DNA from 3 places in the Paraburkholderia sp. RL17-383-BIF-A genome. Region 3 is predicted to be linked to each of the others. Evidence: riboswitches for the same ligand, from Rfam matches in the RefSeq annotation. Region 3 holds a riboswitch; each other region holds the start of a gene.
What was found. A riboswitch is a leader RNA that binds a small molecule or an ion and turns the genes downstream of it on or off. The one in region 3 is predicted to bind cobalamin.

Region 1 (5,237 bases), on a different contig from region 3:
TCGCCGCTTTCGATCATGCGGCGCGCTTCGTCCCAGCCTTTGCGCGCGGTCGCGATATCGGCGTCGCGGTTCTGCGTGTTCCAGGTGTAGCCGTCGCCCATCGTGACGAAATCGCAGTTGGCGATCGCGCCGAGAAAGTCGCGCTCCGACGTGTGCAGCGCGCCCTTGATGAACTGCACGACGCCAAGGCGCATGCCGTGGCCCAACACCCGTACGGCCATGCCGAATGCGGCGGTGGTTTTGCCCTTGCCGGTGCCGGTGTTGACGATCAGCAGGCCTTTTTCGACGGTGGCGTTGGCCTGTTTCTTCTCGTGGCCTTCGCGTCGGCGCTCGGTCATGCGTTGATGCGATTCGGGATCGGTCTTCATGGCAGGTTCTGTTCCTGAGTGTCGTTGTTTGGGTGTTCGCGTTGGGCTTAGGCCGTGGTCGAGGCGATCGCCACGGTGACGCCGGCATGGACGGTCTTGCGCACGAGGAGCCGTGCTCGAGGCGCTCCGGACGTGGTGGATTCACCGAGTCCGTCCGTCGCTGCAAGCAGCGCGCACGGCTCGCACACGCCATCCACGCCGAGGTGCTCACGCGCTGCCGCCGAAGGCTCCGCCACGGGCATCGCAGCGATCCGTTCACGGCTGAAGAATGTCAGCCGCAGCGCATGACGCGCGCAAAATTCGAGCAGGCCGGCTTCGTGGGCTTTGGTATCGATGGACGCTACGGTGCCGATTTCATCGAACGCATGCGCGCCGAGCGCGGCGCGCACCGCCGCGTCGATCTGTTCGGCCGAGCTGTGCGCACGGCAACCAATGCCCACGCTCAGCGTCTTCATTGTGTAGCCGCGCCGTCTGCGCAAGGCGCTTCGTCATCGGCCCGCGCCGCTGCGCGCGCCAGCGCGAGCGACGCCACACCGCCGATCACCACGATCGCCGGCGAGCCGAGTCCGGCACGCGCGACGGTGTCGGCGAACTCGCCGAGCCGCGCGAGCGCATGGCGCTGCTCCGGACGGGTGGCCGATTCGATCGCCGCGCATGGCGTGTCGGCGCTCATGCCGGCCGCGAGCAACGCGTCGACGATATCGTGCAGCCGGCGCATGCCCATATAGATCACGAGGGTCATGCGCGTAGCGACGAGCGCGGCCCAGTCGGGTTCGCCGCTACCCGCGCCGTGCCCGGTGACGAATACCACGCCTTGAGCGTGATCGCGGTGCGTGACGGGAATGCCGATGGCCGCGGGCGCGGCGATGCCCGCCGTAATGCCGTTGATGACCTCCACCTCGACGCCCGCCGCATGCAGCGCCTGCTGTTCTTCGCCGCCCCGGCCGAACACGAACGGATCGCCGCCTTTCAGGCGCGCGACGCTGCGCCCGGCCCGCACGTGTTCGAGCAACTGCGCGACGATGCCGGCCTGCGGCGTGGACGGATGGCCGCCGCGTTTGCCGACGTAGACGACCTGCGCGTCGGCGCGCGCGAACTGCAGCACGTCGGGATTCACCAGGTCGTCGACCAGCACCACATCGGCTTGGGCCAATGCGCGGGTCGCCTTGAGGGTCATGAGTTCGACGTCGCCGGGGCCGGCGCCGATCAGCCAGGCGCGGGTCATCGCGACGTGCATGGCGAGCGCCACGTCGTGACGGGCGGAAAGGGGCGAAGCGCGCAGGCGCGCCGGATGACGGACTTTGGGGGCATGCAGTGCTACGGATTCAGGCACGGCGAAACGCGCGGCTCGCCACGGTCCCTTTGGGAACGGATCGACGAACGGATGCGCCACGTCGTGCTTCAGCGCCTTCACATCCGTCCCTCGCGGATTCCGGCGGCCGGCGGCGTGATGTTGCCCTGAGGTTCGCCGCCTCCGCGTCTGGCCGGTATCCGGGCTGGCGGCCTCATGCGCTTTGCCTTCCCGTCCGCATTCGTTGGAATGTCATGGACAGTGGCATCGAAAAAACGCATGCGCGGCGCGAGCTGAAAGACACCGCGCCGCAGGTCGCTTACCGTTGCGGGGACAGCACAGGTTGAGCGCGTAAAGCGCGGCCTGTTTCCCGTTTAACTGCACACGCGAATGCATGTGCGGGCACCAAACGCGCGCATACGATAGCACATGGCGTCCCGCCCGATAAGCGCTTGCGGCTTGCGTTTCCTTGACGGCACCGGGCCGCGGGCCTACACTCGCACGCACTTTGGTGCTCGTGTGCGCGCTCGTGCGCATGCAGTTAAACGGGAAACAGGGTGCCCGCCTGCCATGGATCGGGTCAACCTGTGCTGCCCCCGCAACGGTAAGCGAAATGTGGTGCTGCGGTAAGTTCTTTAGCGCCACGGAGCCGGCTTCGATGTCCACGCGCAAGGCCGCGTCGGCATATCACCACTGGGCGAGAAATCACTCGCCCGGGAAGGGGAAGCGGCGCTTTCGCCAGCCCGGATACCGGCCAGAATACGAAGGGCGAACGCCGCGGGGATGCGGCGGTGCGTTCATGATCTCATTCCCGCTTCCTGTTTTTCTGTTGTCGCGGCAACCCGTCGTTCGTCCCCGTGTTGTGTTGTCGTCCTGGCTCGCTGGGCTTACGCGCCGCTTACCTGGCTACCCGGCCGATGCACGCAGACGCGCAGACAGACACACAAAAACACGCCGGCGTGCACGTGCAACTCCTACGGATGGACCTCACGATGCAAACTCAAATGCGCAAGATCCCCGTCACCATCGTCACGGGCTTTCTCGGCAGCGGCAAGACCACGCTGCTGCGGCACATTCTTCAGCATGCGGGCGGCAAGCGCATCGCGGTGATCGTCAACGAGTTCGGCGAACTCGGTATCGACGGGGAAATTCTCAAGGGTTGCGGAATCGGTTGCGATGAAAACGGCGTCGAAACCGAAGGCCAATTGTATGAACTCGCCAACGGGTGCCTGTGCTGCACCGTGCAGGAAGAGTTCTTTCCGGTGATGGAAAAACTCGTCGAGCGCCGCGATCAGATCGATCACGTGCTGATCGAGACGTCGGGGCTCGCGTTGCCCAAGCCGCTGGTGCAGGCCTTCAACTGGCCGCAGATCAAGAGCAGCTTTACCGTGGATGCCGTGGTCACCGTGGTGGACGGCCCGGCTGCGGCAAGCGGTCAGTTCGCCGACAACCCGGTCGCCGTGGATGCACAGCGCAAGGCCGATCCGAATCTCGACCACGAATCGCCGTTGCACGAACTGTTCGAAGATCAGTTGTCCGCCGCCGATCTGGTGATTCTGAACAAGACCGATTTGCTCGACGACGCGCAGCAAAACGCGGTCGAGCTGGTGATTCGCGAAGAGATTCCGCCGCAAGTGAAGATCGTGCGCGCGCAGATGGGCCGGCTCGATCTGCATACGTTACTGGGGCTCGAAGCCGCCTCGGAAGAGACGATCCACCTGCGCCACGATCACCACGGTTCCGCCGAAGACGCCGACCACCATCACGACGAATTCGATTCGGTGGTCGTGCAGGCGAATGCGCTCTCGCGCGAAGCAGTGATCGCCGCGCTGCAAGGGCTCGTCGAAACGAATACGATCTACCGCGTCAAAGGGTTCGCGGCGCTGCCGGGCGCGGCGATGCGCCTCGTGATTCAGGGCGTGGGCCGCCGCTTCGACAGCTATTTCGATCGACGCTGGCAGGCTGGCGAAAGCGGCCCGAGCCGCTTCGTGCTGATTGGCGAGGATCTCGATCAGGCCGCGTTGCAGCGTGCGTTCGACGTGGCGCTCGGCGTGCCGTCGAGCGTCGAAACGGAACAGGCGTAAGCGCTCATGCATCTGCTGCGCACCACGCCGGGCGGTTTCGTCGACGATACACAAGGCGTGATCCGTATCGATCAGCAGCCCGCCGACATCGTCGTGCTCAGCTCCGCCGATACAACGCTGTCGCTGCTCGCGAGCGTGATTGCGCGCCTGGGTGAAGGTTTCCCGAGCGTGCGGCTCGCGAACGTCACGTATTTGCGGCAACCGGCCTCGGTCGATTTCTACGTCGAAGACGTCTTGCAGCACGCGCGTGTGGTGGTGGTCGATCACCTCGGCGGCGAAGCGTATTGGCCTTACGGTATCGAGCAGGTGGTGGCGCTCGCCGAGCGCAAGCAGCAGACGCTCGCGATGTTCTCCGGCGATTTGCAGGAAGATCCGAACCTGCTCGCGCGCAGTACTGCAAGCGCCGAGCTGTGCCATCAACTGTGGCGTTATCTGCGCGAGGGCGGTGCGCAGAATGCCGAGGCGTTCCTGCGCTGTATCGCGCACCGCACCTTCGGCTGGGGACGCGAGCCTGCGCCGCCGCGCGTGTTGCCTGCCGCGACGCTCTATCATCCCGGGCGTGAAACGCCGACTATCACCGACTGGCAGGCGCGCTGGCAACCGGACGCGCCGGTCGCGGCGATCCTGTTCTACAAGGCGCATCTGCAGGCGGCCAATACGGCTGTGTTCGACGCGCTGATCGACGCGCTCGAATCGCAAGGCCTGAATCCGTTGCCGATCGCGATTACCTCGCTCAAAGACGCATTCAGCCGCGAAGTCGTGCAATCGCTGTGCGCAGAGCACAATGCCGCGCTGGTGCTGAATACGACCGCCTTCGCCGCTTCCGCGATCGACGACCCGGAGCCGCTCGCGCTCGCCGGCGACGCGCCGGTGTTCCAGGTGATTCTGAGCGGCGGCAATCGTGAAGACTGGCAGAAGGACAATCACGGCCTCAATTCGCGCGATATCGCCATGCATATCGCGCTGCCGGAAGTGGACGGCCGCATCATTACGCGCGCCATCAGCTTCAAGGGGCTGGCTTACCGTTGTCCGCACACTCAGGTCGACGTGGTGCGGTATCAGCCGGACGCCGAGCGCGTGGCGTTTCTCGCGGAACTGGCCCGACGCTGGTGCCGTCTGCGTTCACTCGATAACGCGGACAAAACAGTCGCGCTGATTCTCGCCAACTATCCGATGAGCGAAGGGCGCATCGGCAACGGCGTGGGACTGGATACGCCGGCCTCGGTGGTCCGCATTCTGTCGATGCTGCGCGACGAAGGCTACCGTCTCGCCGACTTGCCCGCCGACGGCGACGCGCTGCTGAAGAAGCTCACCGAGGGCGTGACCAACGATCCGGTGGTGCGCGATCTGCGTCCCGCACTGCAAAGCCTCGCGCTCGCTGATTACCTCGCGCACTTCAATGCGTTGCCCCTCGAGGCGCGGCAGGCGTTGAACGCGCGTTGGGGCGCACCGGAGCAGGATCCGACGCTGCGGCGCGGCCGTTTCATGATCGCG
Region 2 (5,237 bases), on a different contig from region 3:
GGCCAGCACCGGCGGCTCGACGCCCTTGTTCGCCAACAACGGCGCGACGCAGCGAATCACGATACCCGCCGCGCACAACGCGACGATCGGCGTGCCGCGCGCATACAGTTCCCGCAAATGCGCGCCGAGTTCGCTGTAAGCCACGTCCGCCTCGACACGTCCGCGCAAGCCGTGCACCCGGCTATCCGCATACAGCGCCTGAATGCGTCGCGCTGTCGCCAACGCGCCCGCGCCGAGAATCACGATCGCGGGCGCGTTCATCCTTGCCATTTTTCCCCCGGCACCACGAGCAGCGAAAAATACGGGGACGCCATTGGATCCACGTCGGCGAGCGCAACGATGCGTTGATTGCCCATCGTCGCGCGTTCGACGTAGAGCGCGCGGTCCGCGAGGCCGAGTTCGCCCAGCACGCGCCGCACCTTGTCGAAGTTGCGGCCGAGTTTCATCACGACGGCGGCGTCGGCATCGGCCAGACGCCGGCGCAACTCGTCTTCGGGCAGCACGCCCGAGAGCACCGACAAACTCTGATTGCGGTACACGAGCGGCGAACCGAGCACCGCCGCGCCGCCGAGCATCGAGCACACGCCGGGCACGACTTCGCTCTCGTAGCGCGCCGCGAGCCGGTCGTGCAAATACATGTACGAGCCGTAGAAGAACGGATCGCCTTCGCAGATCACGGCGACGTCACGACCCGCGTCGAGATGCGCGGCGACGATTTCGGCGGCGGTGTCGTAGAAATCGGCAATGATTGCTTCGTAGGAAAGCGGCGGTTCGAGCGCTTCCGTGGTGACGGGATAAACCAGCGGCAGATGCTGCTGCGCGTCGTGTAAATGCGCTTCGATAATGCTGAACGCGTTGCCTTTCTTCCCCTTCGCGACGAAGTACGCGACCACCGGCGCCGCCTTCAGCAAACGCAGTGCTTTCAGCGTGATGAGTTCCGGGTCGCCGGGGCCGACGCCAAGTCCGAACAAACGTCCTTGCACGGTCATTTATTCGACCTCCGTTGCCAGCGCGTTCACGGCGGCCGCCGCCATGGCGCTGCCGCCGCGACGGCCGTGCACGACCACATAGGGCACACCGCGGCTGTTTTCCGCGAGCATGGCTTTCGATTCGGCCGCGCCGACAAAGCCCACCGGGAAGCCGAGGATCAGGGCAGGCCGGGGCGCGCCCGCGTCGAGCATATCGAGCAGATGAAACAGCGCGGTCGGCGCATTGCCGATCACGACGACGCTACCCGCCAGATGCGGCCGCCACAATTCGAGCGCGGCCGCGGAGCGCGTATTGCCGAGTTCGCGTGCGAGCGACGGCACGTCCGAGTGCGTGAGCGTGCAGATGACTTCGTTGTTCGCCGGCAACCGCGCGCGCGTGATGCCTTGCGCGACCATGCCGGCATCGCACAGGATCGGCGCGCCTTGCGCGAGCGCCGCACGGCCCGCCGTGCCCGCGCCTGCGGAAAACTCCAGATCGTCGATCACATCGACCATGCCGCACGCGTGGATCACGCGCACCGCGAGTTTTTCGAGGTCGGCGGGAATGCGCGACAAGTCGGCCTCCGCGCGGATCGTCGCGAAGGATTGGCGATAGATCTCCTGACCGTCGCGAATGTAATCAAGCATCGGTGTTACTCCGGGCCAGGCGTTCGAACATGTCGGCGGCCTGGTCGATCGTCAGTTGGCGCGCGACGCACTGGCCGAAACCGGGCCGTCCGTCGCGTCGATAAAGGTCGTAGAGGCCGGGCGCCGCCGCCAGCAGCGTGTACGGCGCGCAATGCGCCGTGGCGCACGAGCGGGAGCAGCCGCTCAGATGCACGTCGACGCCGTCAGGCAGGCGTGCGGCGAGGCGCAACGCGTCGGCCTTGGTGTCGGCGAGGCTCTTCGCACAGCCGCTCGATCCCGCGCAGGCAATCAGGCGCGTGATGGCTTGCGCGGGATCGGTGGCGAGGCCGAGCGTGGTCAAGCCGGATAGCACAGCGGGAACCGCGTGCGTTGCGATGTCGGGCAGCAGCACGCTTTGCCAGGGTGTGAAACGCAGTGTGCCGTTACCGTGCTGCTGGGACAGCGCGGCGAGGGCGCGCAGGGCGCCGGCGTCGAGGCGTCCGAGCGTTGGCTGGCCGCCTACGTGCGAGGCTCCGGGCCCCCGTTGAGGGTGGACGCCGAGGCGCAGGCTCGCATCGGCGGGTGCGGCTCGACGCCAGTGGGCCAGCGACGCGTCTCGCGTCAGCGGAAAATGGACGTACCGTTGAGCGTGATGCAAGAGCGCGTCGGCGCAATGGCCGGCTAGTAGGTGACGCATGCGCGTGGCGTCGGCGGGGGCGAGTTCGAGGAAGGTGAACAGCAGCGCGCGCACCAGAGCGGGGACCTGTGAAGGCAGAACCGCGGCCAGTGCAGCCGTGCTGTGCGCACCGGGTTTTGCAGCAAGGTCCGGCGAACCGGTATCGTCGTACTGCGTTGGCGAGCCCGCACACGCACTCGCGGGCGGACAACCCGCCAGCCCGAATACGAATCGCACGCCGTCCGGCTCCTGCGACGCCGCCAGCCAGACATCGTGCGGATGATCCACTCTCGCGAGCCGTTCACCGCCGTCCAGCAGCAGCGCGAATTTCGGCGACAGCGCCGCGAAACGCGTTTCGCTTTGCAGCATCGAAAGCAGATCGGCGCACAGCGGGCGCGTGTCGAACAGGGCTGACGGGTCGCGTCCGGCAGCGGGGCTGATCATCACGTTGCGCACGTCGTCGGCGGCGATTGCCGCTGGTGTGTCCGGTGCCTTCGCCGCGCCGCTCGACGGCCTCGGCCCGAGCCCGGCAGCCACGAGCGCCGCAATCAACGCCGCTTCGTCACCCGGCTTGACCCCACGCACCTGCAGATTTGCCCGATTGGTCAGCTCGATTGCCCCGGCAGCGTGGCGTGCGCAGGCATCCGCGAGCGCGCGCGCCTGCGCTGCGCTCAACTCGCCGCCAGGCAGTTTGATGCGGCAAAGCCCGCCGTCGCGGGCGGCCACGATGCGCAGCAGCCCCGGACACGCCGAGGGCCGCGGCGTCGCGGCCGCGTTGGAGACAATGGTGGAAGGCGAAGCATGATTCAAGACGGACACCGGTTTAGCGTCGCGCGACGGCCCGAGCATGCCGTGAGCGGGCATGGCTGCGGCATCGGTACACCCCGCCCGATGTTGGTTGGCACGAACAGTCTCGCCGGCAGGTCTCCTGGCTGGCAGGTCATGGGCCGCCGCTGCCTTCCCGGTAGAACCAGTGGCGTGGAGCGCAGGCGGACTCGCTGCATACAGTTGCGGGGGCAGCCACAGTGGCACTGTGTTCCCTCTTCGGCCCCGAAGGGCACCGGCGGCTGTATTATGCCTTTTTTCGAACAGCACAACGAGGCTGGGCGCTTTGATCGGCGCGGTACAGCGGACTATTTGAAGACACAGAATGAGGATGGGTGCATGCCGGCGTGGCTGACGGTGGTGGGCATAGGCGACGACGGTTTCGCCGGTTTGGGAAGGCCCGCGCGGCGTGCTTTGCTGGAAGCGTCGGTGGTCTACGGCGGCGAACGTCATCTGGCGATGCTGCCCGCGCGGCTCGCCGCGCGCCGTGCCGCGTGGCCGCGTCCGTTCGATCTCGCGCCTTTGCTCGCCGAGCGCGGCGGCGCAGTGTGCGTGCTGGCGAGCGGCGACCCGATGCTGTTCGGTGTGGGCGCGACGCTCGCGCGACAGTTGCCGGCAGGAGAGTTGCGCGTGCTGCCCGCGCCGTCATCGTTGTCGCTGGCCGCTGCGCGCCTCGGCTGGCCGTTGCAGGACGTCGCGACGGTGTCGCTGGTGGGCCGGCCGTTGGCGACGTTGAACGCGCATCTGCACGACGGCGCGCGCGTGTTCGTGCTGAGCGCGGACGGTCGCACGCCCGCCGCGCTCGCGGAGTTGCTCAACGCCCGCGGTTTCGGTGCGACCCGTATGAGCGTGCTGGAACACCTGGGCGGCGAGTTGGAGCGGCGCATCGACGGCCGTGCGGATCAATGGCCGGCGGGTGAGGTGGCCGCGCTGAATCTGATCGCACTCGACTGCCGTGCCACCGAGGGCGCGCCGCGTTTGCCGCTGACCTGCGGTTTGCCCGACGACGCCTTTCGCCACGACGGCCAGTTGACCAAGCGCGATGTGCGCGCGATCACGCTCGCGCGTCTCGCGCCGGCGCCCGGCGAATTGCTGTGGGACGTGGGCGCGGGCAGCGGCTCGATCGGCATTGAATGGATGCGCGCGCATCCGACGTGCCGGGCGATCGCAATTGAAGGGCATGCGGAGCGTCAGCGCTTCATCGAACGTAATCGCGATGCGTTGGGCGTGCCGACTTTGCAACTCGTCGCGGGCCGCGCGCCTGCCGCGTTGCAAGGGCTGCCGGGGCCGGATGCGGTGTTCATCGGCGGCGGTGCGACGGTGCCGGGTGTGCTCGAAGCGTGCTGGGTCAGTCTGCGTGAGGGCGGCCGGCTGGTCGCCAACGCGGTCACGTTGCAAGGCGAAGCGGCGCTGGCGGCATGGCGCGAGCGGCACGGCGGCACGTTGACGCGGATCGCGCTCGCGGACGCGCAACCGCTCGGCGGGTTCGATACGTGGCGGCAGGCGCTGCCAATCACGCTGCTGGATGTGACCAAGCCGGCCGGAGGTGCTGTGAGGAACCCCGACTCACCCCAAGAACCCTGATGCGCGAAGAAACGCCCGAACAACCCGCGCCGCTGCGTAGCGGCTACACGACCGGCAGTTGCGCCACCGCGACGTCGCTGGCGGCGGCGCGTCTGCTGCTCGCGGGCGTGGCCAGCGACGTCGCGGAGATCGTATTGCCCAAGGGCCAGCATGTGCCGATGCCGCTGGTGTTCTGCCGCCTGATCGACGATGGCGCCGGCGGCGCCGAAGCCGGCACCATCAAGGACGCCGGCGACGATCCCGACGTCACGCATGGCGCGCTCGTATTCGCGCGCGTGCGCCTCGTCGCCACGCCGGGCGTGACGTTTCGCGCGGGGCCGGGCGTCGGCACGGTGACGCGTGCGGGACTGACGCTGCCGGTTGGCGAACCGGCGATCAACCCCGTGCCGCGCAGAATGATGACCGAGCATCTGGCCGAACTCGCGGCGGAGCATGCCTATGGCGGCGGCTTCGAGGTCACGATCGGCGTGGAAGGCGGCGAAGCGCTCGCGCTGAAAACGATGAACCCGCGTCTCGGCATTCTCGGCGGTCTGTCGATCCTCGGCACCACCGGCATC
Region 3 (5,237 bases):
CTGCCGCTCTCTACGGCGTTGCTCGGCGCGTTCGTGTCGGGTGTGCTCAATCTGTTTCTGTTTCCGCTATCGGGCAAGCTCGCCGATCGTTATGGCGCGTACAAGCTGTTCTATCCGATCGTGATTGCGTGGATGGTTTGCGTGTACCCGCTTTATCACTTCGTCGTGACGAATCCGACGCCGGGGCATCTCTTCATCGCGCAGATGGTCGCGACGGTGTTTCTCGCCGCGATGTCCGGTGCGCATCCCGGCATGCTCGCCACCTTGTTTCCGGTGCGCAGCCGGTCGGCGGGCGTGGCGCTGTCGTACAACATTGCGGTGACGCTGTTCGGCGGCATGGCGCCGCTCACCATTACCGGCTTGACGCGCGTGACAGGCAGTAGTCTTACGCCCGCGTTTTACCTGATTTTTGCCGGTTTTGTGTCGCTCGCGATGGTGTACTTCACGCGTGCCGGACGTATGGCGGGTGACACTGCGCCGAGGCCCGCCACTCATTGATCAACCACGAGCGTATTGCATGACCCAGTACTTGATGACAGACGACGAGCGAGCGCCGAATGAACGTCCGGTGGCGGTGGTCGCGAGCCGGCATCTGAACGTCACGACGCGAGCCGGCAGCGGCACTGTGCCCGTGTTCGCGAATGGCGACTGGCTGGCGCCGACGCGCGACGTTCGACGCGCCGTGATTCTGATTCACGGCCGCCTGCGCAACGGCGACACTTACTTTGATCTCGCCGAGCGGTCGTGCGCACTTGCCGGCGGCAGCGCGGCCGATACGCTGCTGATCGTGCCGCAGTTTCTCGCGACCGCGGATGTCGAAGCGCATGCGTTGCCGCCGTCCACATTGCATTGGGACTGGACGAGCTGGATGGGCGGCGAAAACGCCGAAGGTCCCGCGCCGATCAGTTCATTCGATGTACTCGACGCCATTGTGCACACGCTCGCATCACGCGAGCAGTTCGCGTCGCTCGCCGAGGTGGTGGTCGCCGGGCACTCGGGCGGCGGGCAGGTCGTGCAGCGCTATGCGGTGGTCGCGCGCAGCGAGGCACCGCTCACCGCACGCGGCATTGTGCTGCGATACGTGGTGGCGAATCCTTCGTCGTATGTGTATTTCGATGCGCTGCGACCTACAGCCTCTGGCGAGTTCGCGGAGTTCGATAGGGCGATGTGCCCGTCGTTCAATCGCTGGAAGTACGGGCTCGAAGATTTGCCGGCTTACGCGCGCGAGTCGGGCGACGCTGGTTCCGCGGCGGCGCTCGAAGCGCGCTACGCGCAACGCGACGTCACCGTGCTGCTCGGCGGCGCGGATTACGATCCGCAGCATCCGGCGCTCGACCGTTCATGCGCCGCGCAAACGCAAGGAAGCCACCGTCTCGGGCGAGGACTCGCTTATGCGCGTTATATGGCGGCGCGGCATGCGGAAGGATTGGCGACGCATCGGACGTTCGTGATCGATGGTGTCGGGCACGATGCCAAAGGGATTTTCTCATCGCCTCAAGGACTGGCTGCTTTGTTTGGTGCGGGTCTGTGATGCGCGTGGCGCGAGAGCGTGTGTGAGGCGCTCGGCGCGCATGGGCACGAAGCGTGCTACTTCGCTTCATGCTACTTGTAAGCCACTTCGAGGACCGCGCCGACATGAACAGAACCCGATTGCTTGCCTCCGCGCTTGCCGCTGCATCATTCGGCGCGTTGCTGCCGTGCAGCGCCAATGCCGACGACGCGCCTAGCCCCTGTGCATCACTGAAACGCATCGTAGCGGCGGCGCCTGGCGGCCTCGTGTCGTTGACGCCGGACGATGGCAAAGGCGTCGCGCAACCCTACGGCGACGACGCGCAATGTTCGGCGAGCCACGGCAGCTATCAATGCACGTGGACGCCGCATCACGACGCCGGTTCAAATGCGGACGCGCTGCAAGCGGTCGCGGCGGACGTCGCGTCGTGTTTGCCCGACGCGACACACGACCAGAATTCGCCGGGACGGCAGCACTTTTATCTCGGCGCGAAGGGCAAGCGGACCGACATTACCGTAACGCCGACGGGTTCGAACAAGTTGCGCCTGGTGGTGTCGGGTAAGTGAATCGGGCTGCGGCGTGAAAGCGGCTAATGCGTCGCCGGCCACCACGACCAGCCGCGTGATGAGCGCCGCAACTCGATCATCGAAAGCGGTGCGATTTCAATGCGCGAAAACACCACGGGCGATGCCCCCAGCGCATACACGATCGCTGCTCTGAGAAGCGGCGCGTGCGTGACGGCGACCACGTTGCACATATCGGCCGATGCAAGGTCGGGCGTGCCGCCTAGCGCAACGAGCCATTCTCCTACCCGCTTCACGAGCTGACTGAACGACTCGCCGCCGTGCGGCGCGGCGTCGGGATCGCGTATCCATGCGGCGAGGTCTTGCGGCGCTTCGGCTTCGAGATCGGCAAGCCGCCGCCCTCGCCAATGGCCATAGTTCATGTCCGCCAGCGCGACATCGACCGACGCGGCGAGGCCGAGGGCCGCCGCCGTATCTCGTGCGCAGACGGCCGGGCTCACATAGGCTGACGCGCTTTCCGCGATCGCCAGACGTGTGTTCGTGGCGTGGGCGCGGGCTTCTGCGATAGCGCGGGCGTCGAGCGGGTCATCGGCGGGGAAACGGCCTGCACGTTGGGCTGCGGTCGATGCGTGGCTGATCAGTAATAGCCGTATGTCCACTCTGTTCATTTCCTGTGAGGCTGCGCCGAAAAGGAGCGTAGGCAAGAAGGGTGCGTCCGCTTTGCGTTGCCGGGTGCCGGAGTTTAGCGCGTAGAATAGCCGGACTGCGAAGCACGGAAGCCGGTGAAAACCCGGCGCGGTCGCGCCACTGTAATCGGCAGCACATGCCGAAAGCCAGACCTGAGCTTCGCATCATTCCTCTGCAACGACTATCGGGGCGCGTAACCCCAGGAGATGTCCATCATGACAGCTGTTTTCGATCCCGCTTCGCAGGCCGCTTCTCAGCCCGTTTTTGAACCCACGCCGATTCCGCTGCGCGAGTTGCTGCCGTGGGTCGTGTTCGGGGGGCTGCTGCTGTTGCTCGCGCTTTACTTCGTGGGTGCGGAACAGGGCGCCACATCGCTGGTGCCCGGCATGTACGTGCATGAGTTCGTGCACGACGGTCGCCATCTGCTCGGCTTTCCCTGTCACTAACGGAGTCGGACATGGTCGGTAAATTGTTGGTGCGCGGGATGCTGGCAGGCATCGCCGCGGGACTGCTCACGTTCGGCTTCGCCCGGGTCGCGGGCGAGCCGCAAGTCAATCAGGCGATCTCATTCGAAGAAAGGGCCGATGCCGCGAAAGACGAGGCGCCCGAACCCGCGATGGTGAGCCGCGAGACGCAACAAGGACTCGGCCTGTTGACCGGGGTGGCGGTGTACGGCGCGGCGTTTGGCGGGTTGTTCTCGTTGGTGTTCGCTTACGCGTATGGGCGCGCGGGGGCATTGAGCGCACGCGCGTTGTCCGCGTGGCTGGCGCTCGGTGCGTTCATTGCGCTGGCGGTCGTTCCCAACCTGAAGTATCCGGCGAACCCGCCTGCGGTCGGCGACCCGGAGACGATCGGGACGCGCACGGGCCTGTTCTTCCTGATGATTGCGATCTCGCTGGCCGCGATGGTGTTTTCGCTCAAGGTGCGGCGCCGTGTGGCCGCGAAACTCGGCTCGTGGAATGGCTCGATTGTGGCGGGGTTGGTGTTTGTCGTGATTATCGCAGCGGTGCAACTGTCGATGCCGTCTTTCAATGAAGTGCCGGAGGGTTTTCCGGCGGCGCTGCTGTGGAAGTTCCGTGTGGCGGCGTTGGGTATGCAGGCGATCATGTGGACGACGATTGGACTGCTGTTCGGCGCGCTCGTTGAGCGCGGTGCGTTTATGCGGTTGGGCGGTCGGCCGGCGGTGTAGTCGGCTTGATGGTTGGTGGAGGCGATGGGCGCAACCGCCTCGGTGGTTGTGCCCGGCGTTCTCTGCCTGGCTCGTCGCTGTTTGCGCGCGGGGGGCGAGAAGGTTTGTGCGTCAAGGAGTTGGGGCTGTTGTGGGGTGGTTATCCACAGGCTTGAGCACAGAATCTGTGGATAAAGTTCCAGCATTGAGACGTCCCAGCTTCGCGGCCCGGTCGTCGGGGGCAAAGCAGAGCAATCCTATGCCCGCGCCAATCCAGCCGGTTTGTCGGGCAAAGCCGTTGTTGTTCAGGTCGAAATAAGTCGCGCTGGTGTTCAGGGGGCAGGTTTATTCCTGAGCCGGTCAGGTCAAGAACTAATGGGCTGGTTGAGTCCAACGGAGGGCCGTCGTATTTGCCCAGGGCGCCGCCACCTGCGCCTGAACCGGGCCAACGCATCGGCGACACTCGCAATTACCGCTCCAATGGTATTCAGCACGTCCGCGACAGTACTTGCCAGGTTCAGACCACTTGCGCTTAGCCGATTCGAGCCCGCCCGCATGGGCGCGGGAATGCGGTCGAACGCGATCGCCGAGGAACCGACAGGCGGAGCCCATCGAATGCGGGGTACCGGACTTTAGCTACTGGCTCGCGCTAACCCCACGCGTCTTGCTGGAAGGTGTGCGGGTATTCGCTGACTGGAGGTCAAACTGATTACCCACCGCTACTGCTGACCGAAGTACCGATGCAAGGCACTGCCCCTCTCATCGATAAACCGCCCCGCATTTCAAATGTGAGATAGCCCTACGACGCAAGGTGAAAGAATACGGCTTTGACGCATAGCTAAGCGAGCAAATGACATTCAGTGAGGAAAGCAAATCAGAGAACGGTTCCACTCGAACGCCTTTGCGCCTATTTATCCTGCCTATTCTCGTGTGGTTCACCGGAGTAGTGCTGTCCGTCAACTGCCACGTTGGCGTGTGGGTAATCCGGGACGTGTATCTAGGCGATTTCTCGGTGGTGCTTGGTCTGCTTTGGGCCTACACATTCAAGAGACTTCGCGAGCCGCTGAGAAACATCGCTGCTCACATCACAGTAACTTCGGTAGCCATGGGACTGCTTGTGTGTGCCGCCGTATGGCAATGCATATTGGCCCTGCCACGCTTCACCGCGCAGTCTTCACGAACTTTCGATGTCACATACGAGCGAATCGGCGGCAGGAAGGGATGCCGGTTTGGCGTTGAGTTTAGGGATGATTTCATCCGGGACACAATCAGGGTATGCGGACCGGCCTCGAATATTCCGGGCAATCGAGCCTACGGCCGGCTTCGTGTCCATGAGGCGACTGGCCCA

Region 1: linked by a shared signal. The riboswitch ahead of cobA (uroporphyrinogen-III C-methyltransferase) and the one ahead of P0D71_RS29940 (CbtB domain-containing protein) in region 3 are both predicted to bind cobalamin.
Region 2: linked by a shared signal. The riboswitch ahead of cobG (precorrin-3B synthase) and the one ahead of P0D71_RS29940 (CbtB domain-containing protein) in region 3 are both predicted to bind cobalamin.

What each region holds. Positions count from the first base shown of each region.
Region 1 is NZ_JARESR010000008.1:5,547-10,783, reverse strand. Features, by position in the region: gene cobO (cob(I)yrinic acid a,c-diamide adenosyltransferase) at 1-368, opposite strand, end outside; gene P0D71_RS11640 (cobalamin biosynthesis protein) at 416-823, opposite strand; gene cobA (uroporphyrinogen-III C-methyltransferase) at 820-1,593, opposite strand; cobalamin riboswitch at 1,834-2,084, opposite strand; cobalamin riboswitch at 2,152-2,432, shown strand; gene cobW (cobalamin biosynthesis protein CobW) at 2,652-3,743, shown strand; gene cobN (cobaltochelatase subunit CobN) at 3,750-5,237, shown strand, end outside.
Region 2 is NZ_JARESR010000018.1:123,755-128,991, forward strand. Features, by position in the region: gene cobJ (precorrin-3B C(17)-methyltransferase) at 1-261, opposite strand, end outside; gene P0D71_RS21110 (precorrin-2 C(20)-methyltransferase) at 258-989, opposite strand; gene P0D71_RS21115 (precorrin-8X methylmutase) at 990-1,616, opposite strand; gene cobG (precorrin-3B synthase) at 1,609-3,120, opposite strand; cobalamin riboswitch at 3,173-3,351, opposite strand; gene cbiE (precorrin-6y C5,15-methyltransferase (decarboxylating) subunit CbiE) at 3,436-4,680, shown strand; gene P0D71_RS21130 (cobalt-precorrin-5B (C(1))-methyltransferase) at 4,680-5,237, shown strand, end outside.
Region 3 is NZ_JARESR010000035.1:77,348-82,584, forward strand. Features, by position in the region: gene P0D71_RS29920 (MFS transporter) at 1-498, shown strand, start outside; gene P0D71_RS29925 (alpha/beta hydrolase) at 518-1,531, shown strand; gene P0D71_RS29930 (hypothetical protein) at 1,636-2,076, shown strand; gene P0D71_RS29935 (histidine phosphatase family protein) at 2,100-2,693, opposite strand; adenosylcobalamin (AdoCbl) riboswitch at 2,782-2,934, shown strand; gene P0D71_RS29940 (CbtB domain-containing protein) at 2,937-3,167, shown strand; gene P0D71_RS29945 (CbtA family protein) at 3,179-3,910, shown strand.